Regions from separate parts of the Candidatus Merdisoma sp. JLR.KK006 genome, predicted to be linked through region 2. Evidence: riboswitches for the same ligand, from Rfam matches in the RefSeq annotation. Region 2 holds a riboswitch; the other holds the start of a gene.
The links. Region 2 has a riboswitch for cobalamin ahead of VSQ61_RS19820 (sirohydrochlorin cobaltochelatase). Riboswitches for the same ligand answer to the same signal wherever they lie in the genome.

Region 1: another riboswitch for cobalamin. It lies ahead of cobM (precorrin-4 C(11)-methyltransferase); the one in region 2 lies ahead of VSQ61_RS19820 (sirohydrochlorin cobaltochelatase).

Annotation. Positions count from the first base shown of each region.
Region 1 is NZ_JAYMNS010000001.1:162,009-178,129, reverse strand. Features, by position in the region: gene VSQ61_RS00800 (DUF6465 family protein) at 1-231, shown strand, start outside; gene VSQ61_RS00795 (hypothetical protein) at 410-1,342, opposite strand; gene VSQ61_RS00790 (hypothetical protein) at 1,339-2,025, opposite strand; gene VSQ61_RS00785 (AAA family ATPase) at 2,362-4,047, shown strand; cobalamin riboswitch at 4,172-4,372, shown strand; gene cobM (precorrin-4 C(11)-methyltransferase) at 4,632-5,387, shown strand; gene hemA (glutamyl-tRNA reductase) at 5,388-6,575, shown strand; gene cobJ (precorrin-3B C(17)-methyltransferase) at 6,723-7,454, shown strand; gene hemC (hydroxymethylbilane synthase) at 7,451-9,847, shown strand; gene cobD (threonine-phosphate decarboxylase CobD) at 9,859-10,956, shown strand; gene VSQ61_RS00755 (cobyric acid synthase) at 11,228-12,739, shown strand; gene VSQ61_RS00750 (precorrin-8X methylmutase) at 12,733-13,359, shown strand; gene cobT (nicotinate-nucleotide--dimethylbenzimidazole phosphoribosyltransferase) at 13,672-14,739, shown strand; gene yaaA (peroxide stress protein YaaA) at 14,820-15,584, shown strand; gene VSQ61_RS00735 (hypothetical protein) at 15,760-16,121, shown strand, end outside.
Region 2 is NZ_JAYMNS010000036.1:20,645-36,765, reverse strand. Features, by position in the region: gene asnB (asparagine synthase (glutamine-hydrolyzing)) at 1-588, shown strand, start outside; gene VSQ61_RS19875 (nicotinate phosphoribosyltransferase) at 839-2,293, opposite strand; gene VSQ61_RS19870 (cation diffusion facilitator family transporter) at 2,500-3,678, shown strand; tRNA gene VSQ61_RS19865 (tRNA-Gln) at 3,845-3,916, shown strand; gene VSQ61_RS19860 (AAA family ATPase) at 4,237-4,584, shown strand; gene VSQ61_RS19855 (P-loop NTPase family protein) at 4,550-5,128, shown strand; gene VSQ61_RS19850 (acyl-[acyl-carrier-protein] thioesterase) at 5,331-6,032, shown strand; gene VSQ61_RS19845 (CvfB family protein) at 6,143-6,976, shown strand; gene VSQ61_RS19840 (polya polymerase) at 7,071-7,304, shown strand; gene VSQ61_RS19835 (ABC transporter permease) at 7,468-8,199, opposite strand; gene VSQ61_RS19830 (ABC transporter ATP-binding protein) at 8,223-9,059, opposite strand; gene cobI (precorrin-2 C(20)-methyltransferase) at 9,052-9,750, opposite strand; cobalamin riboswitch at 9,901-10,092, shown strand; gene VSQ61_RS19820 (sirohydrochlorin cobaltochelatase) at 10,280-11,512, shown strand; gene VSQ61_RS19815 (hypothetical protein) at 11,570-12,139, shown strand; gene VSQ61_RS19810 (hypothetical protein) at 12,248-12,811, shown strand; gene VSQ61_RS19805 (ABC transporter substrate-binding protein) at 12,828-13,973, shown strand; gene VSQ61_RS19800 (FecCD family ABC transporter permease) at 13,977-14,990, shown strand; gene VSQ61_RS19795 (ABC transporter ATP-binding protein) at 14,996-16,108, shown strand.

The DNA of each region.
Region 1 (16,121 bases), on a different contig from region 2:
ACGACTAAGACAGTGAAGACAGCAAAAGAGGCAGTAAGCCAGAACGTATATATTCAGTTTGCAGGAAAGGAAGTTAAGACTGAGGAGCTGGTAGAGCAGGTAAAAGCTGCCTGGGCAGCCGAGGGTCACAGAGCATCTTCCATTAAGAGCCTGGAGCTTTACGTAAAGCCGGAGGATATGGCTGCTTATTACGTAATCAATGGCAAGGTGAATGGCAAGCTTGAACTGTAAGTAAAAGCAATAGGGAAGATAACAAAAACGTTCCGCACTATCTGGTGCGGGGCGTTTTTTCAATGTGTGGCGAGGGTGGCTCTAATCTTGCTGGTGAAAAACACTTTATCCAGGCATTGACTGAAAAAGAAATCGGTTCATGCGGTATTACCACGGCCTGGCTAAAAGGGTGTAACTATTACGAATAGGCATGATTGTTCCATTTGAATGCAAATTTATCCAAGTAGTCCAAAGCTTGAGCATTGCTGGAAAATCGCTCGGTTGAAGAAAAATAGCTCTCATAGGAAAAACACGTTATGTCGTTCGGTAAGTTTTTCATAGCCTGAGTGCTAAAAAAATTATCCGTGGGTTCAAAGAGCGTGTTTATCATTTGCACAATACCCTTTGGCAGACCTGCTGTTTCCAGGTAATCAAGATACAAGAAAGCATCATTATTTTGCAAATTCACAAACCACTGTCCGTTTTTCATCAAATAATTCATTACCATAATGTTTAGGCAATAGATGTCAGAATTGCGATCTGTGAGAAAATAGTTTCTATTCTGTTCCTGTTTATACTTTCGGGGGTGATTTTCATACAGGTCTTGTGACATACTTAGATAGCGAGAGCGTTTCCCGCATCCGGACTGAGAACGCCAACCATCAATATCACAATGAAAAAGCTCTCCTTTTGTGTTTATAAAAATATTTTCCTCATGCAAATCAGCAAAGGAGAAGGAGGGGTGTAAAGTGCTTAGCCACAGGATATCTTCATATATTTGAGAAAACCATCGTACTGCATCCGCAATACCAGCAAATTTTAATGCTTCAGACAGTACTTTACCTTCACAAAAGGGCATTTCGTATCCAACAATTTTTTTATCAAATGTATAAATACGCATTGGCATGATAAACTGTTTCGGAAAATGGCAGTTGCTTTGGACAAGGCTGTATAAGGTTTCCCGATCACGGGCTACTGCTTCGTGATCCGTAAGGCAGCCATGATAAAGCTTGATAACCGTGCCATGCGTTGTCTTAAATAATGAGGTATAGGCATTTTCTTCCCTTGATAACAACTCATATTTTTCCATCTCATGCAGTTTTTCAGAGCAGATTTCTTCTATTTGGATCATTGGAGTATCCACCAAATAGAAAGAATTAACATCAGAACCATAAGTATTTGGGTCAAACACCCACCGGTTTTTGCCTGAGAGTTTTTGTTGGCCAATGAGAAATTGGAATATTGGCCGATGCCACGTTCAAGGGCCTCAGACGCTAATATGTTTTCTTGCTCTTTTTTCAATTCCATCTGTCTGTGCTTTTCAGGCACTCTATCATAACTTCTGCTCCATGCAACGGCATCATTGCACAGTCGTAGGAACTGATTAGCCATATCTCTAATCTGCTCTTTAGAATATTTTGAAATTTCGTTTGCAAAGTTTTTTGGCTCTGTATAGGTAAGAGTACCGCCGCTGCTATTACCAAAAACCAGTTCTCTTATGATCCCATTATTTCCTTTCGAAGAAAAATCATAAAATTTTATTGTGGTTCCAGTAAAGTATTCCCGCCATATACCATCCTCTTCTACAAGATATAAAGGAACGTTAACCTTGTGCGAGTAATATCCGGAGGAATTATTTTGGGTAATTTGTATCTTTTGAAATGCTGGCTCAACTGGTATATAAGAATTCAGATCGTGGAAATAGATGGAGGAATTACAATCAAAAGAATAATATGGACTGCCATAACCGCCAGAATTATAGGCGTATTTTCCGTATCCGTAAAGATATGCGATAGCGTAATTTTTTTTCCCCATTATATGCTCCTCCTCAGTGAATAATGATTTTATGGCAGACAGTAATAACTTAACAATATGTTTAAAATTCCATGATTTGATACAAGCCTATTCATTGATAATAGTAGTTCTTTTGTGCTGATAATTATTATAGCTTTTGCAGGTCAGTTTGTCCATTGTCAAACTGTTTGACCAATAAATTTCGAAAAAATAAAACTTATTCTATGTCAAGGGTTCTTTCTCATACGATACTTTTTCCTTGTCTTGCATATTGTTTTAAAGTATAATTCAGGTTATAGCAGAGGCAACAAATAGGGGAAAGAAATAGCGATTTTTATATCAAGGGTGACGTAGAATATGGCAAGAACAGTAGGAATCGGACATCAGAATTTTGAACAATTGATTACTAATGATAATTTTTATGTGGATAAAACCATGTTTATCAAGGAATGGTGGGAAAATCAGGACGTGGTGACGTTGATTACCCGCCCCAGACGTTTTGGGAAGACCTTGATGATGAATACCGTAGAGCGATTTTTTTCCGTGGAATATGCAGAAAGAGGTGAGCTATTTGAGAAACTTGCCATCTGGGAGGATGAGAAGTATCGGAAGCTTCAGGGAACTTATCCGGTAATATTCTTAAGCTTTGCAGATATCAAGGAGAACTCTTTTGGGGAGGCAAGAAAAAAGATCTGCCAGAGCATCCGGCGCCTTTATGATAAATATGATTTTCTATTGGAGGGCAATTGCCTGCGGGAGGGAGAGAAGGAGCTTTATCGAATGGTTTCTGCCGAGATGGAGGATTACCTGGCGACGGATTCCCTGAAATACCTTTCCGATTATCTGTCCCGTTATTATGGAAGGAAAGTACTCTTTCTTTTGGATGAGTATGACACACCGATGCAGGAGGCTTATGTAAGCGGTTTTTGGAAGGAAATGACTATATTCACCCGGGGGCTGTTTAACTCTACTTTTAAGACGAACCCTTATTTGGAACGGGCCATTATGACAGGAATCACCAGAGTCAGCCGGGAATCCATCTTTTCGGATCTGAACAATCTGACCGTAGTGACAACCACTTCTGAAGCCTATGCGGACTGCTTCGGATTTACAGAGCAGGAAGTTTGGGATGCACTGAAGGAATTTGGCCTTTCTGAAGAAAAAGAGAAGGTAAAAAGCTGGTATGACGGCTTTACTTTCGGAAATAGGCGGGATATCTACAATCCATGGTCAATTTTGAATTACCTGAAAACAGGAAAGGTTTCTGCTTATTGGGCCAACACCAGCAGCAATAGCTTAGTGGGAAAACTGATTCGGGAAGGGAACAGAAGAACCAAGATAATTATGGAGGATCTTTTGGAAGGAAAATCTTTTCATACGGAGATAGATGAGCAGATCGTATTCAATCAATTGACTGACAATGAAAGTGCAATCTGGAGTCTGTTGCTTGCAAGCGGTTATCTGCGTGTAGAACGGTTTTTCTTTGATGAGGAATGGGGGCGTGATGAGTACGATTTGATGCTGACGAATAAAGAAGTACGCATCATGTTCCGGAGAATGATTCGGAATTGGTTTGGCAGGGATGATTCAGGATACAATGAATTTGTAGAGGCATTGCTGCGTGATGATAAGAAAGAGATGAATATATACATGAATAAGGTTGCACTGTCCACCTTCAGTTCTTTCGATACGGGGAAAAAGCCGTCTGAATGTACAGAGCCGGAGCGTTTTTATCATGGCTTTGTGCTTGGACTTCTGGTGGAACTCTGCGGGCGTTATATTTTGACATCCAACCGGGAAAGCGGATATGGCCGTTATGATGTAATGCTGGAGCCCTGCCGAAAGGAAGAGCCGGCCATGATACTGGAGTTTAAGGTGCACAACCCGGACGAAGAAAAGTCCCTGGAGGACACGGTGAAAGCCGCATTGCAGCAGATTGAAGAGAAGAGATATGCGGTATCCCTGACAGCGAGAGGAATAGCACCGGAGCGGATTCGGAAGTATGGGTTTGCTTTTGAGGGGAAGAAAGTTCTGATTGGGTGAAGATTTAAGCCCGTTTTGGGGCTGCCGGGCGGGGGAGCCGGTTGAGCCTATAAAACTTTCTTATTTGACGAACCTTACGTCATATGCTAAACTATACCATAGATTTTGCCGCAAAAGGCAAAGAAAATAAAATACGACAGAAAGTGTGCGTTTATAAAACGCAGAAAAGGGAATTGGGTGAGAGTCCCAAGCGATCCGGTCACTGTATTCAGGGAGTGAAGCCCGGGAGCGTGCAGCTCTAAAGATCCATTGCACTTGTGTGTGAGAAGGAGGGCCAAAGCGAGGAACTGTAAGTCAGGAAACCTGCTTTCTGTAGGTGGGTGCTTTTGGAGTTTGCTGCATTCTGTTTATAGCGGATTTTTCAAGGGTACTTCGAAGATTGGACGGGCTTCCGGTAAAAGCAGTTCCAGGAAAGAGAAGAGACAGGGCCCGTTTATGCTATGGGCTCTTTTTTTATCCTGTAGATACCCTGTAATGCATATTCTTCTTTGGAGGACGAACTTTGTGCGGTAAAGTATGGGAAAAGGACTGCTATCAATGAACGGATAAGGAAAATATATGAAGGAAAAGGGAGAGATAAAAGGATGGTATCATTCATAGGTGCAGGCCCCGGCGATCCGGAGCTTTTGACCATCAAAGGGAAACGACTGATAGACAATGCGGATGTTATTATTTATGCAGGTTCACTTGTGAATCCTGAAGTGTTAGCCGATGCAAAGAAGGATGCCCTTATTTACAACAGTGCAGGCATGACCCTGGAGGAAGTGCTCTCTGTGATGAAGGAGGGGGAGGAAGCAGGAAAAAAGGTGGTACGGGTACATACGGGAGATCCGGCCATTTACGGCGCCCACAGGGAGCAGATGGATGCCCTTGACAAAATGGGTATTTCCTACGAAGTGATTCCGGGTGTCAGCTCTTTTCTTGCGGCTGCGGCCGCTTTGAAGAAGGAGTATACCCTTCCGGGGGTCAGCCAGACCGTGATTCTCACCCGGATGGAGGGAAGGACACCCATGCCTGAGGGAGAGAAGCTCCTTGATCTGGCAAAGCATAGGGCTACCATGGTTATCTTTTTAAGTGTGGGAATGCTGGAAGAACTGTGCGCCACCCTGGGACAGGCGTATGGGCCGGATACTCCGGCGGCAGTCGTATATAAGGCCACCTGGGAGGATGAGAAGATTGTGCGGGGGACACTTTCGAATCTTGCGAAAAAAGTAGAGGAGGCAGGTATCCGTAAGACCGCCCTGACGGTTGTGGGCGATTTTCTGGGGGATGATTATGAGCTTTCCAAGCTGTATGATAAGACTTTTACACATGAATTTAGAAAAGGAGTGGAGTCATAGATGGGGATTTGGCTATTAAGCATCAGCCATAAGACGGCTCCCCTTGCCATACGTGAGTTATTTGCCTTTACTTCGGAGCAGCAGACAGAGCTTCTTAGAGCCCTGTGCTCGGATGCGGGTGCGGCAGAAAGCCTGGTGATCTCAACCTGCAACCGGACGGAGATCTATGCCTTCTATCCAAAAGAGGAACAGCAGCAGAAGCTATTTGCCCGGTTGCAGAAAGTGGTTCTAAAGAAGGCTGGGGCGTTACAGGTAGAGCACATTACGGATTATCTGCGGTTTTATCAGGGAGAAAAAGCAGTCCGCCATCTGTTCCTGGTAGCTGCCGGGCTGGATTCCATGGTGGTTGGTGAGGATCAGATTCTGGGCCAGGTGAAGAAGGCACATGAGCAGGCAAGAGCGGCAGGTACTACAGGCAAATATCTGAATACCCTGTTCCGTTATGCAGTAACCTGCGCCAAGCGTATTAAGACGGATACGGAGCTGTCCAAAACTGCCGTTTCCACAGCGACCCTTGCAGTCAAGGCTGCGGAGGAGGCGCTAGGAGGCCTTCAGGGAAAGAAGATAATGGTCATTGGGGGAACCGGGGAGATTGGCGGCATTGTTCTTAAGAATCTCTACAGTATGAAAGGACTGCATATTTACAGCACCATCAGAAATGTAACATTGACCCATGATGCCCATCTGAAAAGTGAGAGCAATCATATTATTGATTATAAGGAGCGGTATTCCTATGTTGATGAAATGGATGTGGTAATCAGTGCAACTTCAAGTCCTCACTATACTCTGACCTATTCCAAGCTGCGGGAGCAGATTCATACGGAGAAGCCCAGGGTATTTGTGGATCTGGCCGTGCCGGTGGACATTGAGGAAGCGGTAACGGAGATTCCACGGACCTTCCTTTACAATATGGATGACTTTGAAGCCCTGGCAAAAGCGAACAATCAGGCCAAAAAGCAGGCGGCAAAGGAAGCGGGAGAGATCTTAAAGGAGTACGAGGAAGAATTTATGTGCTGGATGATCTTTCAGTTTTCCATGCCTCAGATTGAGAGAACAAAGGAATGGATGCTTGAGGAAGCGGAGAAAAAAGGCTTTGCAAAGGCGGTGGACAAGCTGTTCTATCGTCTTAGGGAGCAGGCTTCCCCAAAGGAGCTGGAAGCGATTTTCCGCTGTCTTACGGATGAGTAAAATAGGAATAGAGTATTGGGGAACTGGAAACAGCAATAATCGGAAGATGCACAGAAGGATTTACGGACACGGTCATTTTGTGGCCGGAAATACTTCTATGTAGAAGTGTATCTTACGAGTATTGCGGAACTAAAATAGGAGAAAACAATGGGAAAATTGTATGTAGTAGGCTTTGGCCCAGGCGGCTATGAGCATATGACGGCCAAATGCATTCAGGTAATAGAAGAGGCGGATGTGGTGACGGGCTACACCACCTATGTAAATATATTGAAGGAATATTTTCCGGATAAGCAGTATCTGGCTACGCCCATGATGCAGGAAGTAAAGCGCTGCCGGATGGCGGTGGAGGAAGCGCAGAAGAACAAGGTAGCAGCCATGGTCAGCTCCGGTGACAGCGGAATCTACGGAATGGCAGGCATTATTTATCAGGTGGCGGAGGAAATGGGAGCGGACATTGAGATTGAAACGGTGCCTGGGGTGACAGCGGCAAGCGCCGCAGCTTCCGTGCTGGGAGCGCCCCTGATGCATGACTTTGCGGTTATCAGCTTAAGTGATCTTATGACCCCCATTGATCTCATCTGGAAACGTGTAGACTGTGCAGGCCAGGGGGATTTGATTGTATGCCTTTATAACCCCAAGAGTAAAAAGCGCACCACCTATGTGGAGCAGGCGGCAGAGCTTCTGTTGAAGTACCACAATCCACAGACACCGGTGGGAATTGTGCGCAATGCAGGGCGAAAAGACGAGAGCAGCCAGATTACCGATTTGGAGCATTTAAAAGATGCCGAGATTGATATGTTCAGTGTAGTGATTATTGGAAACTCTCAAACCTATGTAAGTAAAGGACGCATGATTACACCGAGAGGGTACGAAGTATGAAGATTCGCATAGGAACAAGAAAAAGCCGTCTGGCATTGGTCCAGACGGAGTTGGTAAAGGAGAAAATTGAGGCGGCGTTTCCGGAGGCAGAGGTGGAGATTGTTAAGCTGTCTACCAAGGGAGATGAGCTTTTAGATCGCTCTTTGACATCTTTTGGAGGGAAAGGTGTCTTTACCAAAGAACTGGAGGAAGCGTTGCTTTCCGAAGAAATCGATCTGGCGGTTCACAGCGCCAAGGACATGCCCATGGAATTCCCGGAGGGGCTTGGAATCGGCGCTGTGCTGGAGCGGGGCGATCCAAGAGATGTATTTGTAACCACAACAGGAGTGAAGGCGGCAGAGCTGCCGGCAGGCAGCGTGGTAGGCACCAGCTCCCTGCGCCGTGAGTTACAGTTCAAAACCATCAATCCGCTTGTGGGCATAAAGCTCCTTCGGGGAAATGTGCAAACTCGGCTGCAGAAGCTAAAAGACGGGCAGTATGATGGAATTTTGCTGGCAGCGGCAGGATTGGAGCGTCTTAAGCTTCTAAAGGAAGACGGCGTGTATTTGGAATATCTGGAGCCTGAGGATTTTCTGCCTGCGGCCGGACAGGGAATTTTGGCGGTAGAGGCAAAGAAGGGGCATATGTCAGAAGTCTTGGCAGCGATTCACTGTGAGGAGGCTGCCCTTGTTCTGGAAGCGGAGCGCAGCTTTTTGACACGGATCGGAGGAAGCTGCAATGCTCCCGCAGCCAGTCTGTGCCGATTGGAAGCAGGAGGGATGCAGATGCAGGTAATGTATGCCAAAGACGGGAAGCATCCCAAATACGTCTCCTGTCAGAAGCCTTTCAATAAAGAGCATTCAAAGCTTCCTGCCTTGGAGGAAATGAGAAGCTTCGGAGAGCAGATGGCCCGCCGGATAACGAGAGGAAAGGTCTATCTTCTCGGAGCAGGACCGGGAGATATGGGACTGCTAACCCAAAGATGCCTTGAGTGCCTTCGGACAGCAGATGTAATCGTCTATGACAGTCTGGTATCCGGTTCCCTTTTAAATGAAGCCAAAGAGGATGCGGAGCTTATCTATGCGGGAAAACGTGCGTCCAATCATCATTTAAAGCAGGATGAGACCAATGAACTGCTTGTAAAAAAGGCATTGGAGGGAAAGAACGCAGCCAGGTTAAAGGGCGGCGATCCCTTTATCTTTGGCCGGGGCGGTGAGGAGGCGGAGGAGCTTCAAAAGGCCGGAATCGAATTTGAGATTGTGCCAGGTATCTCGTCCTCCTATGCGGCCGCAGCCTATGCCGGCATTCCGGTGACCCATCGGGATTTTGCTTCCTCCTTTCATGTAATAACGGGACATGAGAGCAATACCAAGGAGGGACTGGTCCTGAATTATGAGCTTCTGGCCAGGGAAGAGGGAACCTTAGTCTTTCTGATGGGCCTTAACAACCTGCCCCATATTACAAAGGAACTGATCGCCAAAGGAAAAGATCCGGATACCCCTGCGGCCGTCATCCAGGAGGGAACTACAGCCCGGCAGATAATAGCAAAAGGAACCCTGAAGACAATCGAAGAAAAGGTAAAAGAGGCAGGGATTGTGACACCTGCCGTGATCTTGGTGGGAGAAGTCGTATCCCTTCAGGAGAAACTATGCTGGTTTGGAAGAGGGCCTCTTTTTGGTGTCCGGGTATTGCTCACCGGTACGGAAGCCATGTGCAGAAAGCAGCAGGAGATATTAAGGGAGGAAGGGGCGGAAGCCATTTCCTTTAGCTTGATCCGAACAAAAAGGCTTCGCTCTGAGAAGCTTAGTCAGGCAATAGAGAAGATTTCTTCTTATACTTGGCTGGTATTCACCAGCAGCAATGGCGTAGAACTGTTTTTTGATGAACTAAAAGAAAATCATAAAGATATACGCAGCCTGTCCAATATTCGCTTTGCTGTCATTGGAAGCGGTACAAAGGACGCATTAGAGGCAAAGGGAATCTATGCGGATTTTGTACCAACCAGATATTCCAGCAGGGACCTGGCAGCAGAATGGATTCCCGGGCTTGCCTCCAGTGATCGCATACTTTTATTAAGAGCAGATGAGGCATCCGCAGAGCTTACGAAAGCTTTGGAGACGGAAGGAATCACCTATGAAGCCATACCGCTCTACACCACGGAAGCAGACAGACGAAAAGAAGAGGAATTAAAGCGGATGCTTTCCAAGGTGGATTATATCACCTTTGCCAGCGCATCCGCAGTAAAAGCCTTCGTGGGTATGGCGGGGGATTTGGAGCAGCTGACGGCAAAAGTCATCTGCATTGGCCCGGTGACAGAACGAGCGGCAGCAGAGGCGGGCCTTAGGGTACATCAAAGCGCCGTTACTTATACGGCGGAAGGGATTCGGGATGTTCTTTTAAAGGAACATCGATAAAATGTGGAGAGATGGAAGCAGTGCAGGATTTACAGATACAACGGACAATACACGGAGGAGACCGATATGGAGCGGCATTACACAGCGCCTATACCCAGGAGGAGCTGTTGGATTTTTCCGCAAATATCAATCCCCTTGGGATGCCAGGGAGCGTCGGGAAGGCCGTGCTGAACAGCCTGTCCGCATCCTTGCACTATCCCGATCCCTTCTGCCGCCAGTTAAGATCCGCAATCGCAGAAAATGAAGGAGCAGCTCCCCAAGAGATCCTCTGCGGAAACGGAGGCGCAGATCTCATCTACCGCCTGGTGTATGCCCTAAGGCCAAAACAGGCATTGGTAACAGCCCCTGCCTTTGCGGAATATGAAGAAGCCCTGGGGCAGGTGGGAGCAGAGGTTCTTCATCATAACCTGCCGGAATCTATGGAGCTGGGAGAAGCTCTCTTAGAATCCGTTACAGAAGACCTGGATCTGATATTTATATGCAATCCCAACAACCCCACCGGACTTTTGGCAAAGAGGGACCTTTTGCTAAAGCTTTTAGAAAAGGCGGAGAATTTTAACATCTGGGTCTGCATTGACGAGTGCTTCCTGGACTTTGTAAGAGATAAAGAAGCCTATACCTTAACAGGCTTTCTTTCGGATTATCCTCATTTAGTAATACTCAAATCCTTTACGAAGCTCTACGCCATGCCGGGCCTTCGTCTTGGCTGCGTTCTATCCAAAAGTCAGGAACTGCTTGAAAAAATGCGGCAGGCCGGCCAGCCGTGGTCCGTATCGGAACCAGCCATGCAGGCCGGAATGGCAGCACTAAAAGAAACCGGCTATCGAGAGCAGACCATAACCCTTGTAGAGAAAGAACGACAATTCCTAATGACCGGCCTTACAAAGCTCGGATGTAAAGTATGGCCCGGAAAAGCCAACTATCTATGCTTCCGAAGAACAGGAGAATCACAGCTTTATGAAAAACTGCTGAATCACGGAATCCTAATCCGCCGCTGCGAAAATTATCACAATCTCACAGAAGAGGATTATCGAGTTGCCGTGCGAACCCACGAAGAAAACGAACGCCTGCTGCAAGCCATAAAAGAGGTTCTTGCCAAATCAGCATAGAAAGTTTTCTTCAAAAATGGTACAAACAAAATAAGCATTAAAATACATATCTCCAGAAAATCAGGACAGCCAAACAGCAGAAAACATACCCCTAAAAGGTCAATTGACAAAGAGACTGAAACATTATACGTCCACAAAGCCAGCCGCCAGGGAGGAAGCATGCTACCTTCCAGGCGTGTTAGCCCGAATGGGCGGAGCAGGGAAGGTAGCATGCTTCCTCCCTGACGGCGTCCCTTTTAAAGAGAAAAAACTTCAAGGAGCACCACCACCAATGACCCACAACGCAAAAGCAATCATGATACAAGGAACCGCCTCCAACGCAGGCAAAAGCTTCCTAACCGCAGGTCTGTGCCGCATCTTCAAGCAAGACGGCTACCGGACCGCCCCTTTCAAATCCCAAAACATGGCCCTGAACTCCTACATTACAAAGGACGGCCTGGAAATGGGCAGGGCCCAGGTTATGCAGGCCGAAGCAGCAGGAATCGATCCAAGAGTAGAGATGAACCCCATCCTCCTAAAGCCCACCAGTCAAGTAGGCAGCCAGGTGATCGTAAACGGCGAAGTCTTAGGCAACATGAGTGCAAGAGATTACTTCGCCTACAAAAAGCAGCTCATTCCTCAGGTAGAACAGGCATTTCGGAAGCTGTCTGAGGATTTTGACATCATAGTCATTGAAGGAGCAGGAAGCCCCGCAGAAATCAATCTGAAAGGCTGCGACATCGTAAATATGGGAATGGCCAAAATCGCAAAGGCTCCGGTACTTCTGGCCGGCGACATAGACCGGGGCGGGGTATTTGCCTCCCTCTATGGAACCGTTAAGCTTTTAGAGGAAGAAGAACAGCAGCGAATCAAAGGCTTCCTCATCAATAAGTTCCGGGGAGATGTAGAAATCCTCCGCCCAGGGCTTAAGATGATTGAAGAAAAAACCGGAATCCCGGTAGTCGGCGTAATTCCGATGACACCCTTAGATCTGGATGACGAGGACAGCCTTTCCGAGCGGCTGTCCCACAAGGATGCGCAGGGCATGATTGATATAGCGGTCATCCGCCTGCCCCATATTTCCAATTTTACGGATTTCAATGTATTTGAACGGATGGAAGGCGTTTCTCTGCGGTATGTAAGGCATGTAAAAGAGCTGGGAAAGCCGGATTTGATCTTCCTTCCAGGTACGAAAAATACCATGGTAGATCTGCGGTGGATGCGGGAATGCGGTCTGGAAACGGCAGTAGTGCGTCAGGCAGAGATGCGCACACCGGTTGTAGGAATCTGCGGCGGATATCAAATGCTGGGAGAACGGCTGGAGGACCCGGAAGATGTGGAACAGGGCGGTGCCATGCGTGGAATGGGGCTTTTAAATGCCATAACTGTCTTTGAGCCGGTAAAAACCAGGACACAGATAAATGGCTGTGTCATTCGTGAGGAGGATGTGCAGGGAAGCACCACAGGGAAGGATGTACGGGGCTATGAGATCCATATGGGAAGGACCAGCAATCTGGGGCGCTGTCAGGAAACCATTCGTCTGGAGGACGGGCGCCTTGACGGACTTTGCAACGAAGCGGGAACCGTATTTGGCACCTATCTTCATGGAATTTTCGATTTCGGTGATTTGGCGGCTCTTTTAGTGGGGCGGCTTATGCGGAAAAAAGGAATGGACCCAGGAAACTGGCATTTTGATCCGGAGGTACATAAGCAGCAGGAATATGATAAGCTGGCGGATTTGGTCCGCAGCTCTCTTGATATGGATAAAATCTATGAGATTTTGGAGGAGGGAATTACATGCTAGATAAAATAGAGATTGTAAAGCCTGAGGAAATTGAGGCCCGGAGTATGGAGATTATTACAAAGGAGCTGAATGGAAGAACCTGGCCGGAGCCGGAATTTTCCATAGTGAAGCGCTGTATTCATACCTCGGCGGATTTTGATTATGGGGATAATCTCTGCTTTTCCCAGGGGGCGGCGGCTTTGGGAGTTAAGGCACTGAAGGATGGCGTTTCCATAGTGACCGATACCAGGATGGCGGCTTCCGGGATTAATAAGAAACGTCTTGGGGAGTATGGGGGAGAGGTTCACTGCTTTATGGATGCACCGGATGTGGCGGAGGAAGCAAAGAAGCGTGGCTGTACACGGGCGGCGGTATGTATGGAACGGGCGGCGGCTCTCCATGAAAATCTGATCATTGCTGTGGGGAATGCGCCTACGGCTTTGATTCGGCTGTATGAATTGATTCAGGCAGGGGAGATACGGGCAGTGCTGATTATTGGGGCGCCGGTGGGATTTGTGAATGTGGTGGAAGCGAAAGAGTTGATTATGACGGCTGGGGTGCCGTATATTGTTCCTCGGGGGCGTAAGGGGGGGAGTAATATTGCGGCGACGATATGCAATGCGTTGTTGTATCAAAAATGATATTGTGGGGGAGCGGACGCCAAAGAAATATTTTTCACAAAGCCGCTTCGATTCGCATTCGCTCATAGGCGCTATTTTGTGAAAAATATTTCTTTGGCTGTGTGTTCTGGTCGGGAAGTTTATTTTATTTTTGATGTTGGGGGTAGGGTGTGTGTGGGTATACCTTTATGCACAGAAGACATGCGCAGATCAGGGAAGCACCCTATGGGAATACCTTTAAGCACAGAAAACGTGTGCAGATCGAGGAAACACCCTACGGGTATACCTTTATGCATAAAAAACATGTGCAAGTTAAGGAAAGGATTGTTGGATATGAGTGATTCACTTTTAATGGATTATATTGGCAGGATTCGGCCCTTGGATGAGGGGGCTGTGAAAGAAGCCTGGGAGTATTGGGATTCTTTATGTAAACCTCTTCGAGGGATGGGAAAGCTGGAGGAAATGGTGGTTCAGCTTGCCGGGATCTATGGGACGGCGCATCCGAAGGATTTGAAGCCTGTGGTTGTGATTATGGGGGCGGATAATGGTGTGGTAGCTGAGGGTGTCAGCCAGACGGGAAGTGAAGTGACGGCTCAGGTGCTGGAAAATATGGGAGAGCGGATTTCCTCTGTGTGTATTATGGCACGGACACAGGGGATTGAGGTGATTCCGGTTAATATCGGCATGCTGGTGGATGGAAAGCATCCCAGGATTTGGAACCGGGTGGTGCGCTATGGTACGGGCAATATTGCGAAAGGGCCGGCCATGACACGGGACGAGGCGGTTCGGGCTATCGTTACGGGGATTCAGGTTGTGGAGGAGCTCTACAGGGATGGCTTTCGCATGGTAATCACGGGAGAAATGGGAATTGGGAATACTACGCCCAGTTCGGCTATGGCTTCCGTGCTTCTCTCTAAGGAAGTGGAGCTGATGACTGGCCGGGGAGCCGGACTTTCCAGTGAGGGGCTTAATCGGAAGATTCAGGTAATTAAGAGGGCCATAGAGGTGAATCAGCCGGATAAGGAGGATATCTTAGATGTGCTCAGCAAGATAGGCAGTCTGGATATTGCGGGAATGATAGGCTGTTATATTGGAGCAGCCATTTGCAGGGTTCCGGCGCTGATTGACGGATTTATTTCCTCCGCAGCGGCCTATTGTGCGGCAGTTTTGGCGCCGGAATGTAAGGCGTATATGGTGCCTACCCATTGCTCAGCGGAGCCGGCCGGCCGGCTCATGCTGGAAGCTCTGGGAATGGAGGCGCCCATTCAGGCAGGCATGCATCTGGGAGAGGGAACCGGGGCGGTGACGGCCTATGGTCTTTATCAGTATGCGTTTGCCCTGTATGACGGACTTCCCGGCTGGAATGACGGGAAGGTGGAGGCTTATGAGCATTTGAAATAGAGTGCAGCCAGTGGGAAATTTTATAAATACTATTTTGGGCTTGCGGCCTTTGACGGCGAAAGCTTTTTTAGGAGAAAGATATGCAGATTATCATATCACCAGCCAAGCAGATGCGGGTGGATACGGATTCCATGGAGATGGGAGAAAGACCGATTTTTCCGGAGGAAACGAGGAAGCTGCTTGGGAAGCTTCAGACCTTTGACAGAAGCCAGCTGAAACGTTTATTTCGGGCTAATGACAAGATTACGGAAGAAAATTACCAGAGATATGTGTGTATGAATCCGGAAGAGGGGAGAACTCCGGCTGTGCTTTCCTACATAGGGCTCCAGTATCAATATATGGCACCCCAGGTGTTTACGGCAGAGCAGTGGGATTATGTGAGGAAGCATCTGTGGATCTTAAGCGGATTTTATGGAATGCTGAGGCCGGATCATGGGGTGACGCCCTATCGCCTGGAGATGCAGGCACGGCTTTCTGTGGGGAATGCAAAGGATCTGTATGGATTCTGGAGTGATAAGCTTTACAGGGAGCTGGTGAGAGAAGACAAGGTTATTCTGAATCTGGCATCAAAGGAGTATTCCAGGGCCATAGAACCCTATCTGGAGCCGGAGGTCCGGTATGTGACCTGCATTTTTGGGAGCTTACAGGATGGAAAGGTCAAGGTGAAAGGGACAGAGGCTAAGATGGCAAGGGGCGAGATGGTTCGGTGGCTTTCTAAGAGACAGATAGAAGAGCCGGAGAAGGTTCGTGAGTTTGAGGGGCTTGGGTTTTCCTACTGTCCGGCTTTTTCGACTGAGCGAGAGTATGTATTTTTGAAAAATGTTGAGAAAGAAAATCAGAAGTAAATCTTAAGTAAGAAGATAGAAAGATTAAAAGAATATTTTTGTAATATGAATGAAGTAAATTGTATTTACTTCATGTGAAGATTTGCTATGCTGTAAGCGGATGTATATTTGTTTGAAGAAAAAGATGCAGCGACCCTGCCTGCCGGGGCACATTATAGTTTGGCGTTAGAAGACAATGATATACGTATTGCGGGTGGCGGGCAAAGATTTTATAATCAAATACAAGTCAAATATAAAAGGTATTCATATGTGTATAATTTGTAATAAAATAGAAATCAATCCTCAAAAACTTTACAACGGTTGTATTTTTATGGCAGTGGCCCATGCTGTAACTGTAGGGGAATACCCAGAGTTAAATTATGAACACTCTTGGGATGGCATAAATTACTGCGTGAATAACAGTCAGGGATGCCGCGGCACGATTACCTTTGGCAAAAAGTATATCATTGCTGTATTTCAGGATATATCAGCAAAAACGCCATATCAGGATGCGATGAACTATTTTAAAGGTGCGCCCGAGGCTATTGTCGAGCTTGC
Region 2 (16,121 bases):
TTTATCGGAAACGCCAACATCTTCTCCATGGAAGAGCGCAGAGAACTGCTTAAAAACTACACAGGAGCCAGAAGCCCCCAAAGCTTCCTGGAAGAAGACTATGACAGAACCGCAGACTTAAGAGATGCAGACAGAATGCAGGAAATAGACTTACGCCACTGGTTGCCGGGCGACATCCTCCAGAAAGCCGACCGCATGAGCATGGCCAATTCCCTGGAAGTACGAGTTCCTTTCCTGGATCGGGAGGTATTCGAGGTATCCCGCCATTTGCCTGCCAATATGAAGCAAAGAGGCCGGGTAACAAAATACATCCTGCGAAAAGCAGCCGCCTTCAAACTGGACGCCAACACCAGCGAACGCCCAAAGCTGGGCTTCCCAGTCCCAATCCGCCACTGGATATGCTCTGAAGAAGGCCAAAACCGTATGCGCCAGGCATTCTCAAGCCCAGCGGCAAAACAGTACTTCCGCCAGGAAAAACTAACCCAACTCTTAGAAGAACATCTTGCTAAACACAAAGACAACAGCCGAAAGCTCTGGACCATATACACTTTCTGCATCTGGTACGGCATCTATTTCAGCGAATCATAAACAGACTTTACCCTCTCTTAACAAAGGCATGTAAATCATTGTCAAGAGAGGGTATAAAAAAGAAACACAAAACATATTAAAATTAAAACAGTTCTCCAATACGCAACCCAGTAAATAACGGCTAAACTAACAAAACATCCACCGAAACACATCCCAAAACCAGGGAGGGACCCACAAGGTGGGAGGATTCCTTATTGCTAGGATATGGAAAAGCCTGCGGCCTTCCTCTGCGTCTCTCCCGTTCGTCTAATCATCCCTCTTGATTCATCTGATCAAGCAACCCAGCCTTAATCCGAAACAGCTTATCCGAAAGATCCACATAAACCTCATGAGGATTCGTCAACCTCCGAGTCTCATCCCAAAGGGTATCCTGCTCCCGAGCACAATAATCCCGAATCTCCATCACACTAGGCGAAGCATACACACACTCCCCCTTTTGGAACACCGGCACCAAAAGCTCACGCATATGATAAGTCCCGCCTTTCAGCTTCGTCTTCTTCCAGGTCTCAACCGAATCAAAAATCAAAAGATCCTGCGAAACATCAAACGTCTCATCCGCAAGGGAAATCAAATCCGCCCGAATCTTTCCCGTCTCATTATCATAAATCCGAAAAACAGTCTTATTCCCCGGATTCGTAATCTTCTCTGAATTCTCCGAAAGCTTAATCTTAGGAATAAATTCCCCTTCTTCATCCATCACAGCCGCCAGCTTATACACACCTCCAAAAGCCGGACAATCCGCTGAAGTAATCATATTCGTTCCCACACCCCAGGAAGTAATAGCCGCATTCTGTCCCTTAAGGCTCGTAATTAGGTATTCATCCAAATCACTGGAAGCCGAAATAACCGCATCCGGGAAACCGGCCTCATCCAGCATCTTCCGCGCCTTCTTGGACATATAAGCCAGATCTCCGCTGTCCAGCCGGATTCCATAAAAGGTCAAAGGAATCCCGGCTTCACGCATCTCCGTAAACACCCGGATAGCATTGGGAACCCCTGATTTTAGCGTATCATAAGTATCCGCAAGCAAAATACACGCATCCGGATAAAGCTCCGAATACTTCTTAAAAGCCGTATACTCATCCGGAAAGCTCATAATCCAGCTATGAGCATGGGTCCCTTTCACCGGAACATCAAAAAGCTGCCCGGCCAATACGTTCGAAGTACCGATGCACCCGCCAATCATAGCAGCCCGGGCTCCGTAAATCCCGGCATCCGGTCCCTGTGCCCGGCGTAGGCCAAATTCCATAATGCCATCTCCTTTAGCCGCATGAACCACACGGGCCGTCTTGGTGGCAATAAGACTTTGATGATTGACAATCGTAAGAATAGCTGTCTCCACCAGCTGAGCCTCCATAATAGGTGCAATCACCTTCACAAGAGGCTCCCTCGGAAATACCACCGTACCCTCCGGAATCCCATAAATATCTCCGGAAAACCGAAACTTACTCAAATACTCCAGAAAATCCTCATCAAAAAGCTTAAGGCTTCTCAGATAATCAATATCCTTTTGATCAAAGGTCAGATTCTTAATATAATCAATCACCTGATCCAAACCTGCAGCAATTGCGAAACCATTTCCAGAAGGGTTTTTCCGGTAAAAGGCATCGAAAACAACCGTTTCATTGGAATGATTTTTAAAGTAGCCCTGCATCATAGTAAGCTCATAAAGATCCGTGAGCAGAGTCAGTTTCATCGTACTCATAGTAATTTTCCACTCCTTGTTTTTGCGCAGCAAGTATGATTTCCCATCAGCTTATTGCGTGGATTTTAATAGCTGTCTTGTCACATGACGGACAATGACTGTGAATAGTTTAACAATAGCACATTCAAAGGAAAATGACAAGCCACTCTTCCCTTTTTCAAAAAAATATATTACAATAGTTAGAATGCGAAATGAGGTAACAGATAATGGTTGATTTTTTAGTGCATAAATTTGTAAAGGATTACCAAAATGTAGAGAATGCCCGGGTGCGCACCGAATACGGAGTTATGGCCAGCACGGTGGGGATTATCTGCAACATTCTGCTGTTTACGGGAAAGTTTATGGTGGGACTGGTACTCCACAGTGTTTCCGTTCAGGCGGATGCTTTCAATAACCTGTCAGATGCAGCCTCATCAGTGGTAGGCTTTGTAGGTGTGAAGATGGCAAGTAAGCCTGCAGATAAGGATCATCCTTTTGGTCATGGACGGATCGAATATATAGCAGCCCTGATTGTATCCTTTTTGGTAATTGAGGTTGGATTAAACTTTCTGAAAACTGCCGTAGGCAAGATATGGGAGCCGGAGGAGTTGTCTTTTAGCACAATATCCGTTCTGGTCCTTTTGATATCCATTGGAGTAAAGCTTTGGATGGCATATTTTAATCGAAAACTGGGTAGGCGGATACATTCCACTGTAATGATGGCTACGGCCACGGACGCTATGGGAGATGTGGTCACCACCTCCGCTGCGGTTCTGTCCCTTTTATTCTGCCGTTTTACGGGAATCAATATTGATGGTATTGTGGGGGCTCTGGTGTCCCTTGTGGTGATGTGGGCCGGCGTGGGCATTGCCAAGGATACTTTAGAGCCGCTCATCGGCAAGGCCGTGGACCCGGAGCTTTACCGGCAGGTTACGGAATTCGTGGAGGGCTATGAGGGAATTTTGGGCAGCCATGACCTTATTGTGCACAATTACGGACCCACGAGAAGCCTGGCTTCTATTCATGCGGAGGTGCCCAATGACGTAAGCATCGAGATTTCACATGAAATTATTGACAGGATTGAGCGTGAGGCGGCAAAAAAGCTTGGGATTTTTCTGGTGATTCATATGGATCCGGTAGAGGTGAGGGACGACCGGATAGCAGCTGTGCGGTCAAAGGTGACGGCTGTGCTGAAAGAGCTGGATGACCGGCTGACCCTGCATGATTTCCGCATGGTGGACGGGGAGCAGCAGATCAATCTGATATTTGATGTGGTAGTCCCTTTTGCTTACCGGGAGGAGGAGCTTACACAGCTTCAACTGGATATTATGGAACGAGTGAGTATTTTAGATTCCAGGTATCAGTGCGTGATGACCATAGAAAAAGGATATGTGGCCGAAGGATGAACGGGCCTAAAAGTCTGAAAGACAGCGAATGAATCATTAAAAAGAATAGTGAATAATTTCCAAATAGAAAAGGGGAAATTCCCATGAAAAATTTTATGAAAAAGTTGCAAAAAAGTACTTGCATTTTAGAAAAAGATGTGTTATAGTAATATTCACTGAAAAACAAAGGGCTATCGCCAAACGGTAAGGCAACGGACTCTGACTCCGTCATTTCAAGGTTCGAATCCTTGTAGCCCTGCTTTAAGACCCAGTGGAGGAATCCGCCGGGTTTTTGACTGTCTTTTGAGATGCTCCTTTAAAATGATATTAATATATTGCGAAAAGTTATGAACAATTACTTATAAAAGTCGGAAGCGGTAAAACAATCGAAACCTGAAGAAGCGCAGTAAGAAAAAGAGATTCTTACTGCGCTCTTTTTTGACAGGCGTTCAGCCTGCTGTGAGGTATACAACTGCATAAAGAAATAAAAATGGCAATATTGTTGGAAATATCAGCATGTGTTATACTATAAAACGAAGAGCAGACAGGAATAGGTATCATATAGCAGGAGGTGTGAATATGGCGAGAATGGTAGGAATCGGACTTCAAAGCTTTGAGAAAATAAGACAAAATAATTGTTTTTATGTGGATAAAACGGATTTTATACGAGAGTGGTGGGAAGCCCAGGATGAAGTTACGCTGATTACACGTCCGAGACGATTTGGGAAAACCTTGAATATGAATATGACGGAGCAGTTTTTTTCCGTGGATTACGCAGGACGAGGCGATCTGTTTGAAGGTCTGTCTATATGGAAAGAGGAGAAATTCAGAGAATTACAGGGAATGTATCCGGTGATTGCGCTGAGCTTTGCGGACGTAAAACAGATTACCTTTGACCAGGCCCGGAAGGCAATCTGTTTTTTCTGATTTAAACAATCTCAAGGTTGTTACTGCTACTTCAGATGAATATGCGGATTGCTTTGGATTTACAGAGGAAGAAGTTTTTGGGGCATTGGGTGAATTTGGGCTGTCTGACAGCGAGCAGGAGGTAAAAAGCTGGTATGACGGCTTTACTTTTGGCAGTTATACAGATATCTACAATCAATGGTCTATTTTGAATTATCTGGATACGAAAAAAGCAGGAGCTTACTGGACAAATTCAAGTTCTAACAGCCTGGTGGGAAAGCTCGTCCGGGAGGGGAGTGCGGATATTAAGAAAGAATTTGAAGAACTGATTTCCGGAAAGTCCATTGTAACGCCGATAGATGAGCAGATTGTGTACGGGAAATTGAATGAAAACGAGGATGGGATCTGGAGCCTGCTGCTGGCCGGCGGATATCTGAGAGTGATCCGGCATGAGGATTTTTGGGAGGCTGAGGATAAAGATATTCCGAACTATGAGCTGTGCCTGACAAACCGTGAGGTGAACCGGATGTTCCGTACTATGGTGAAGGGCTTACGGATACCGTGAAGGCGGCATTAAGGCAGATAGAGGAGAAAAAGTACGAAACCATGCTCATGTCCAAAGGAATTCCGGAGAAGAAGATTCGGAAATACAGCTTTGATTTTTGTGGGAAATAGGTTCTGATTGGAGGAACGGACATGCCGATGCCCGTTTGACTGGATAATTATCAAAAATTATGCTACAATACCACTCAGAGGTGAGAAATAAGATGTATTCATTCAACAGCAAAGTCCGTTACAGTGAGGTGGGCGAAGACAAAAAGCTTTCTTTAAACGGAATTATCAATTATTTTCAAGACTGCAGCACCTTCCAGTCCGAGGAACTAAAGGTGGGAGTGGGGGTACTGGAAAAGCTGCATCGTGTCTGGGTGCTTTCCTCATGGCAGATCGTGGTGGAGCGCTATCCGGAACTATGCGAGGAGATCACAATCGCTACCTGGCCCTACCATTTCCAGGGCTTCTGCGGCTGCCGGAATTTTGTAATGAAAGATCAGAAAGGGAAGATGCTGGCCTATGCCAATACCCTCTGGAGTTTCCTGGATACGGATACAGGCCGTCCGATACGGGTGCCGGAGAATATCGAGAAGGTATACGTGCTGGAGGAAAAGCTGGACATGAACTATGCTTCCAGAAAGGTGCCCATGCCAAAGGATGGGGAGAGGAAGGAGCCTTTCGCCGTACAGAAGCACCACCTGGATACCAACCATCACGTCAATAACGGCCAGTATATCCAGATGGCTCGGGAATATATTCCGGAGGACTTCCCCATTCGGCAGATGCGTGCAGAGTACAAGAAGTCGGCCGTTCTGGGTGACATGATTTATCCGGTAGTGCAAAAGGAAGACAACCGCTATATGACGGCTCTCTGCGATGAACTGGGGCGACCGTACGCTGTGGTAGAGCTTTCGTAATTGAAAAGGTTGAAAATGGTTTGGGAACAGATATACTGGAAAGAACCTGTGAGACCGGATACGGGTATAGCTGTTTGATTTATGGCGATAAAATTGGAGGACAAAGGCACATGATTTTATTGGGAAAAAAGCAGGAGCTGATCATTGTAAAAAAAGTTGAATTCGGCGTGTATCTGGCTGAAAAAGAGGGTGTGGAGGAACGGGTTCTGCTTCCGAAAAAGCAAGTGCCTGAACAGGCAAAGCCGGGAGAGCGGCTGGAAGTATTTGTCTACAGGGATTCCAGGGACCGCCTGATTTCCACCACACATGAGCCCAAGGTACAGCTTGGAGGAATTGCGGTACTTAAGGTAACGGAGGTTACAAAAATCGGAGCTTTTCTGGATTGGGGATTGGAAAAGGAGCTATTGCTTCCTTTCAGAGAACAGACCAGAAGAGTAAAGGCAGGAGAGGAAGTGCTGATTGCCCTGTATGAGGACAAGAGCAGTCGTCTCTGTGCCACCATGAATGTATACAAATATTTAAAGACCGATTCTCCCTATGAGGCAGAGGATCGGGTAACCGGAACCATTTATGAGATAAGCCGGGAATTTGGCGCTTTTGTAGCTGTAGACAATCGTTACTCCGGTCTGATTCCAAGAAAAGAGTTTCATGGAAATGCGGCCATTGGGGACAAGATAGAGGCTCGTGTAACGGCCGTAAAGGAAGACGGAAAGCTGAACCTGAGCATACAGGAAAAAGCTTACCTGCAGATGGATCGGGATGCGGAATATGTTCTCCAGGTATTGGACGAGTATGACGGAGTCCTCCCTTTTAATGACAAGGTTTCGCCGGAAATCATAGAGCGTGAATTGCACCTTAGTAAAAATGCATTTAAAAGAGCAGTGGGACGGCTCCTAAAAGATGGCAAAATAGAGATAACCGAGAAACGCATCCTGCGAAAATGATGGAAATTTAACAAATTTATAAAAAAAGGAAAAAAATGCTTTCCAAACTGCCTTTGAGCAGTTATAATGATGAAGAAGAAAGGAGTGAAAAAAGATGAAAGTTCAAAACATTTCAAACATCGATAAGTTCTTCGAAGTAGTAGACAGCTGCCAGGGTAAGGTAGAGCTGGTAACAGGCGAAGGCGACAGACTGAACCTGAAGTCCAAACTTTCTCAGTATGTATCTATGGCGAACATCTTTTCCAACGGTGAGATTCCGGAGCTTGAGATTATCGCATACGAGAAGGAAGATATCGACAAATTAGTTTCATTCATGATCAATGGTTAAATAAAACGCAGTAATGGTTCCTGTAAGGAACGGTTGCTGCGTTTTATAATTTTGGCAGTGAGTGCCATTCGGAAAACCGCCGATTTTCCGAAAGTCGGGCTTCACCCTATAAAAATGTAGTCTGACAACTTTGTCATCTTTTATTTTTGCACTGCTCAGACTTCTACAGATTCTTTTTCTTATACACAAAGGAAAGTCCAATTCCCGTAAGTACAACAAGATAAGCAAGCAGAATCAGAATGCCCAGTAGGTTTACAGGCTCTTTTGTGGCAATGCCCCGGACCATGCGGCTGGTCTGGGAAAGGGGCAGGGCAGCAATCATTTCCCGGGCTCCGTGAGGAATGCGATCCGTGGAAAAAAAGGTGTTGCACAGGTAAGCCATAGGCATAATAAAGTAATTGGAAAACCGGGGTACATCCGCATGGCTGCGGGCCAGGAAAGAGACTACAATGCCAAGGGCGGAAAAGACTGCACCGTTTAAAAAGAGAATCAAAATGGAGATTCCGTTAAATACAAGTCCGGTTTCGATAGGCCATACAAGAAAAAGGATAATACCTCCCGCATAAAGTCCTCGAAGAGCCCCGGCCAGAATCTGTCCGGCGATAAACTGCCACAGAGGGGTGGGGGAGATAATTACCTGATCAAAGGCTTTTTCATAGAGCCGCTGCACATTCAGATTTTGAGCGATGGCATTGAAGCTGCCGTTCATAGTGGTTAAAGATACCACGCCGGGTATCAAAAAATTGAGATAGGGCATTCCGTTCATGGTAGTCCGGATTCCCCAGCCAAATACAATCAGATACATCAATGGGGCGACCAGAGCCGCCAAGGTGATGCGGGAAAAGTCCCGCAGAAATTCCCTCCATTTTTCCCATAAAATCGTGATAATTCCCATAAGATACTCCATCTAACAGATTTTTATGACAGACGTTTTCCAACCTGCTCCACAAATACATCCTCCAGCGTAGTATCCCGAAGCGTGCATTGACTGGTAAGGCTGCTTAAACAGGCGATGGCTTCGGAACGCTCATGAAAGTAACGGCTGTGCAATCCCTCCGGCAGTGTCTCGTCAATGGCATAAGCCCCCAGATTTTCAATCAAATGGGCCGGTGTGTCAATCTCATTCAGCTTTCCGCCGTTCATCAGGGCTACACGGCTACAGAGAGACTGAGCTTCCTCGATGTAGTGGGTGGTCAAAAGGATAGTTAATCCCTGCTCATTTAACTGCCGCAGCAGCCCCCACATCTGCCGCCGGGAGATGGCATCCATACCGGCGGTAGGCTCGTCTAAAAGAAGAATCTCCGGCTCCGTAAGGAGAGCCCGGCAGACCATCAGCTTACGTTTCATGCCGCCGGATAGCTTGCGGATGGTTTTCCTGCGGTGCTCCGTAAGACCTGCAAAGGCAAAAAGCTCCTTTGTACGTGCTCTTATCTGCTTCACAGGCATAAAGTAAAGCCGCCCCTGGTACTCCATGATTTCCTCCATATCCATATCCTGCCGCATGGAATACTCTTGGGTGATGACACTGACCTTTTTCTTGAGATCCTGCCGCTTTCTGGTTAAGAGCTCGCCGTCAATTCGAATCTCACCAGAAGTGGGAAGCAGTAACGTGGACAACATACCGATCGTAGTTGTCTTTCCGGCACCGTTGGGTCCCAACAGACCAAAAAATTCACCTGTCTCAATTCGAAGATTGATGGAATCCACAGCAGTAAAATGCTCAAATTTTTTTGTGAGATTTTGAAGCTCAATCATGCCTGCCTTTTAGCTCCTTTGCAATGATGAGAGAATAGTATCCGGCATCATCGGGGATCTCATCTGTGCTGCGGTAGATATGTTCATTTGCCATGCCGCAGTTTTCCACCATAACCACATCCCGGCCGCTGGACTTTAGAATCTCCTTGACCTGCTGCATCTTCCGCCCGGATTTCATCAAAACATAGTTGCCGGGGAGGGATAGGTCGCTGTTCAGCTTGTGAACGGCGGGCAGGATATGCAGCTGCTCATCCCACTCAACCAGAGACGTACCTGTCCGTGCTGCGGCAGCACAGAAAGAAGTAATTCCGCTGACCAGCTCTGTATGATAGCCCCGATTTAGAATATGCTTCTGCACATAGAGGTAAGTAGAGTAAATGGTGGGATCTCCCAATGTAAGGAAAACCACATTTTTTCCCTCTTTCAGATAAGCTTCAATGATATCGGCCGCCTTTTGGTGATTTCGGTTCATCTCCTCCTTGTCGTGGGTCATGGGCATGTCCACGGAAAGGAGGTTTTTTTCCGCCAATTCCGGTAGGGCCTGAACGGCAATCTGGTAGGCTACCGTTTCTCTGGCATCAGGTCCCGGAAGAGCGATCACTTCATTTTCACGGATGAGACGTACGGCCTTTAGAGTCATAAGCTCCGGATCACCAGGGCCAACGCCCGCACCATATAAGATTCCAGTCATAAGCGTTCTCCTAATCTTATTTCAGTTCTTTTGTAAATGCATGAGATTTATTATACGGGGGATAGAAATTTTTTTCAACTAGATTTTTGTTATTACGCACAATGCATATTGCTTTTTGTCAGGGAATGTGCTATATTACGTTCGTAGCTTCGCAGGAAGCGGGCTGCAGGTGTCACGCCGTCCGGATGCGGCGTGGTGAAAAGGGAAACAGGTGAAAGTCCTGTGCGAACTCGTCACTGTAAGTAGGGAGTGGGATGCCATATAAGCCACTGAGAGATTGGGAAGGCGGCATTGTTGTGAGGATCTACAAGTCAGGAGACCTGCCTGCGGAAAATTCGGGAGAAATCTCGGTGAACCATATAGTTAGATGAATGGATACACCGGCCCCGAGGCCACGAGTAACTGGTCGCAGATGTCAGAAAAACATACAACATCATTGCGTCCTCTTACCGATGCCTTTCCCGAACAAGGAGGGCATTTTTACATTTAACCAGAACGGCCTGCGACGTTCCAAAGAAGGAGGAACAATATGAGAAGAAACATGTCACTTTTGCTGGCAGCACTTATGGTGCTTGTTTTTTGCTTAAGCGGATGCGGCAAGGAAGCGGAGCCGGCAGCACCTGCACCGGCAGAGGAAGCAGAAACGCCGGAGGAGACACCTGAGGAGACGGAAGCACCGGGAGAGGAAGCTTCCGATCAGGAAAAAGCAGATGAAGTTGCAGGTTTGATTGATGCAATCTATGTTCAGAAGAGAACGGACGAGACGGATGCACAGTGTGCAGCGGCAAAGGCTGCCTGGGATGCATTGACGGATGCTCAGAAAGAGTTAGTGGAGGGTAAAGAAGCGGATCCGGATTACTTTGGAAGAGACACGGGAGATGCTTCCAAGGACGATCCACTTAACCAGGATGAGATTGGCGAGAACGAGCTTTTGGTAGTCAGCTTCGGTACATCCTTTAATGACAGCCGTGTGGCGGACATTAAGGGGATTGAGGATGCCCTGGCTGCGGCAAATCCTGACTGGTCCGTAAGGAGAGCATTTACGGCTCAGATTATTATCAATCATGTGCAGGCAAGGGATAATGAGTTTATTGACAATATGGATCAGGCTCTGGAGCGTGCGGTGGCAAATGGGGTAAAGAATCTTGTGATTCAGCCCACGCACCTGATGCGTGGTGCGGAGTATGACGAGCTGATGGAGTCCGTTGGGGCCTATGAGGACAAGTTTGAATCCGTAAAGATTGCGGACCCCCTGCTGGGAGACGTTGGATCGGACGCAACAGTTATCAATGCAGACAAGAAAGCCGTAGCAGAAGCAGTTACGGAAGAAGCCGTGAAGACGGCTGGTTATGACAGCCTGGATGGGGCAAAGGAGGACGGTGCGGCATTTGTATTCCTGGGACACGGAACCTCCCACACGGCTAAGGTTTCCTACAGCCAGATGCAGACACAGATGAAAGAGCTTGGCTATGAGAATGTATTTATCGGAACTGTTGAGGGAGAGCCGGAGGAAACGGCCTGCGAAGCCGTGATTGAGGCAGTGGCAGAGGCCGGCTACAAGAAAGTGATTCTCCGTCCCCTGATGGTAGTGGCGGGTGATCATGCCAACAATGATATGGCCGGAGACGATGATGATTCCTGGAAGAGCATGTTTACGGCATCCGGTAAGTTTGACAGTGTAGATACACAGATTGCAGGACTTGGCCAGATTCCGGCGATTCAGGATCTGTATATTGCACATACCGCAGCAGCTATGAAGTAAATTATCTGTTCAGCCAGTATTTGCATTCATTGAACAGTGAAAGTAAGGAAAAAGAAAATGAAAAGAAAAATCATCATGTTAGTGAGCACGGCCCTTGTGATAGGGACACTTTTAACGGGCTGCACCTCTTTGAAAAATGCAGAGGAAGATCAGGAACAGGAGACGATGGAAGCATCCGAGCCGGAGGCGGACCTTGGGAATGAACAAGATTCAGAGGACCAGAAAGAAGAGGAAGAAAAGGCTGCACCTGCAGTCGTTTTGAAAGATGGTACTTATACGGCGGAATTTGATACGGACAGCAGCATGTTTCATGTATGCGAGGCCCACGACGGAAAGGGAACTCTTACCGTAGAGAATGGGGAGATGGTGATACATGTATCCCTGGCTTCTAAAAATATTGTGAATCTTTTTCCCGGTGTGGCGGAAGATGCCGGTAAGGAGGGGGCCAGGGTTCTTGAGCCGACGACAGATTCCGTTACCTACAGTGACGGCATAACAGAAGAGGTCTATGGATTCGATATTCCGGTTCCCGGGATAGATGTAGAATTTGATCTGGCACTGATTGGAACAAAGGGAACCTGGTACGATCATAAGGTCAGTGTCTCGAATCCCCAAAGAATGGAATAGGGGCTGCATATCTGACTTTGGATGATAAACATTCGGGGGCTGCCGCAAAGGCCAAGAGCTTTTTCTTGCGGCAGCCTTAGATTTATATGTATGATTGGAGAAATCATTATGAAAAAAGGAAAACTGTTTCGGATGCTTAAAGTATCAGTTTTTACAATTCTCCTGGGAGGATGTCTTGCTTTTCCTGGATTGGCGGCTTACGGTGCAGAAGCAGGAGAGCCGGAGGCGGCACTTATTGACATGGAGGATGGAGAATATGCCATAGAAGTGGAGCTGACAGGCGGAACGGGAAGAACTACGGTGTCCTCCCCGGCAGGTCTGACGGTTTTGGACGGACATGCTTATGCCCGGATTGAGTGGAGCAGTACCCACTACGATTACATGCTTGTGGAGGGAAAAAAGTATTTTCCCCTTTATGAGGAGGGCTATTCCACCTTTGAGATTCCCATTACAGTTTTCAATGAACCAGTGGAGGTAATTGCAGATACTACAGCCATGAGCACGCCCCATGAGATTACATATCAGCTGACCTTTGACCTGGAGGGCGTTATGTCAAAACAACAGACACCCCAGGCGGCAGCCCAGAGAGTCGTCTATATGGTGATATTTATTATTTTTATATGCGTCGTTGTTTCCTTTATCAGTAAGAGAAGAAGAATGCTTAGAAGCTGAAAGGGTGTATGTGCAGATGATAAAAAAGCTGACTGCAATTGGTCTTGTCGGCGTGCTGTTACTTTCCCTGACCTCCTGCAAGAACGGGCAAAAGGAAGAAAGCACAAAAAATAACAAGGATATCAGCCGGGAGCTTACCTGGGAGAGCAGTATGGAGCTTCGCTATGCCAGTGAATTTGGAGTGGATTATTATGAAGGCGGCTATAAGCTGTTGACCATTGCCGAGGATGCACGTTATCTGGTGGTTCCGGAGGAAATGAAAGTGCCGTCGGACTTAAGCGGAGATATTATTGTGCTGCAGCAGCCTGTTGAAAATATCTATCTGGTGGCTTCTGCGGTTATGGATATGTTCGTGTCCCTGGATGCTCTTGACAGGGTTGGATTTTCCGGCTTAAAGGCGGATTCCTGGTATATTGAGGAAGCGAGAGCCGCTATGGAGCGAGGAGATATTCTCCATGCGGGCAGTTATGCGGCCCCCGATTATGAGCAGATCGTGTCAAAGGGCTGCGGACTTGCAGTAGAAAATACCATGATTTATCATACGCCGGAGGTCAAGGAGCAGTTGGAGAAGCTGAAAGTCCCTGTGCTGGTGGACTATTCCAGCTATGAGAGTAATCCTCTTGGAAGAACGGAGTGGGTCAGGCTGTACGGAGTACTGACAGAGAAAGAGGAAGAAGCTGAAGCTGCTTTTGAGGAGGAAGTAAAGGCGTTTGAGACTGTGGATCAGGGAGAAAAGACAGGAAGCAGGGTGGCTTTCTTCTATATTACTGCCAATGGGGAGGTCAATGTGCGTCGCTCTTCGGATTATCTGCCAAAAATGATTGAGATGGCCGGGGGCAGCTATGTGTTTGAACATCTGGGAGAGGAAGAGGATACGGCTTCCTCCAATGTGACGATGCAGATGGAGGAATTCTATGCGGCGGCCCAGGATGCGGATTATATTATTTATAACAGTACCACCACAGAGGAGTTATCCTCCATAGAAGATTTGCTGGAAAAAAGCAATTTGTTGGAGCGATTTCAGGCAGTGCAGCAGGGAAATGTCTACTGTACTACAAAAAATCTCTATCAGTCCTCTATGGAGCTTGGAACCATTATTTCCGATATGCACAAAATGCTTACGGGTGAGGATGATATGACTTATCTGTATCGGTTGGAGTAAGTGATGAAGAAGAGACGATATGTGTTGTCATTTTTTATATTAGGAATTTTGTTGCTTTTCTTTCTGGCACTGAATTTGTGTGCGGGAAGTGTATCAGTGCCCCTAAAAGAGGTTCTGCACATCCTTTTGGGAGGAGAAGCGGACGGGACATTTACGGATATTATTATGGAGATACGCTTTCCACGGGCTTTGGCTGCGGCTGTTCTGGGGGGAGGGCTTGCCCTGTCCGGCTATCTTTTGCAGACCTTTTTCCATAATCCCATAGCGGGTCCTTTTATCCTTGGCATCTCCTCCGGAGCAAAGCTTGTTGTTGCCCTGGTGATGGTATTTGCTCTGGGACGGGCCATTCATATCAGCTCCATGGTGATGATTGCTGCCGCATTTGTGGGAGCGATGATCTCCATGGGCTTTGTTCTTCTCATGTCACGCATGATGGATCGGATGTCCATGCTGATTGTGAGTGGAGTTATGATTGGATATATCTGCTCGGCGGTGACGGACTTTATTGTGACCTTTGCGGATGATTCCAATATTGTGAACCTGCATAACTGGTCGAAAGGAAGCTTTTCCGGAATCAGCTGGGAAAATGTTGCCCTTATGTCTGTGGTGACCTTTCTGGCTTCCGTCCTGGTGTTTTTTATGTCTAAGCCCATCAGTGCTTATCAGATGGGGGAATCCTACGCAAAAAATATGGGGGTGAATATTCAGGTGTTTCGCTCCCTGCTGGTGATTTTGTCCAGTGTGCTTTCGGCCTGTGTGACCGCATTTGCCGGGCCGGTTTCCTTTGTGGGAATTGCGGTTCCCCATTTGGTAAAAAGCCTGTTTCGTACTGCAAAGCCTATTTTGATGATTCCGGGCTGCTTTCTGGGAGGTGCGGTGTTCTGCCTGCTGTGTGACCTTTTGGCCCGAACCTTATTTGTCCCCACGGAGCTTAGTATCAGTACGGTAACGGCGGTTTTTGGAGCACCGATTGTAATCTTTGTTATGGTTCATCGAAAGAAAGAGAAAGCGGAGTAAGGCATATGGAAGAATTCTATTTTTATACGGAGGGCCTGACCGTAGGCTATCAGGGTGTTCCGCTTATTAAAAATATTGAGATTCGGTTGAAAAAGGGGGAAATCCTTACCCTGATTGGGCCGAACGGTGCAGGAAAAACTACTATATTAAAGAGTATTATCCGACAACTTGCCCCCCTGGGGGGAATGGTGCATCTGGACGGAAAGGAGATCCAGGGACTTTCAGGGAAAGAGCTTTCGAAAAAGCTTTCGGTGGTTCTCACGGAACGAGTGCGTCCGGAACTGATGACCTGTGAGGATGTGGTGGCTACGGGCCGCTATCCCTATACCGGAAAGTTTGGGGTTCTCTCGGAGGAGGACAGGCGGATTGTGCGGGAATCCATGGAGCTGGTTCATATTGAGGAGCTTGTGGACCGGGATTTTGCCAGAACCAGTGACGGACAGAAGCAGCGTGTGATGCTGGCCCGGGCCATCTGCCAGGAACCGGATCTCATTGTGCTGGATGAACCTACTTCCTTTCTTGATATTCGTTATAAGCTGGAGTTTCTCTCCATTCTTCAGGGAATGTCAAGGAGCCGGCATCTGTCGGTAATTATGTCTCTTCACGAGCTTGAACTGGCGGAACGTATCTCTGATAAGGTCGTGTGCGTGAAAGGGGATAAGGTGGATCGGTTCGGGACACCGGGGGAGGTGTTTACGCCGGGATATATTGCCGGGCTGTATGAGATGACAGCCGGAAGCTATGATGAGAAGACAGGGAATCTGGAACTTGAACCTGTAAAAAAGGAGCCGGAGGTTTTTGTCATTGCCGGAAATGGAACCGGGGCATCGGTTTTTCGAAGACTGCAGAGGGAGGGAACGCCTTTTGCGGCGGGGATTTTGTGGGAGAATGATTTGGATTGTCCCCCGGCAAAGGCCCTTGCTTCGGAGGTGGTGCTTGAGAGAGCTTTTTGCAGGATTGGGCCGGAGAAAGTGGAGAGGGCGAAAGCGTTGATTGACGGCTGTAAAAGGGTGATTTGTACGCTGGATTTGGAGGAGACGGGGGAATGGAAAGAGGAGCTGCGGGAGATTGCCGGATATGCCGGGAAGAATGGGAAACTTGAAAGACAGTATGATTAGGCGATTTGCGGAT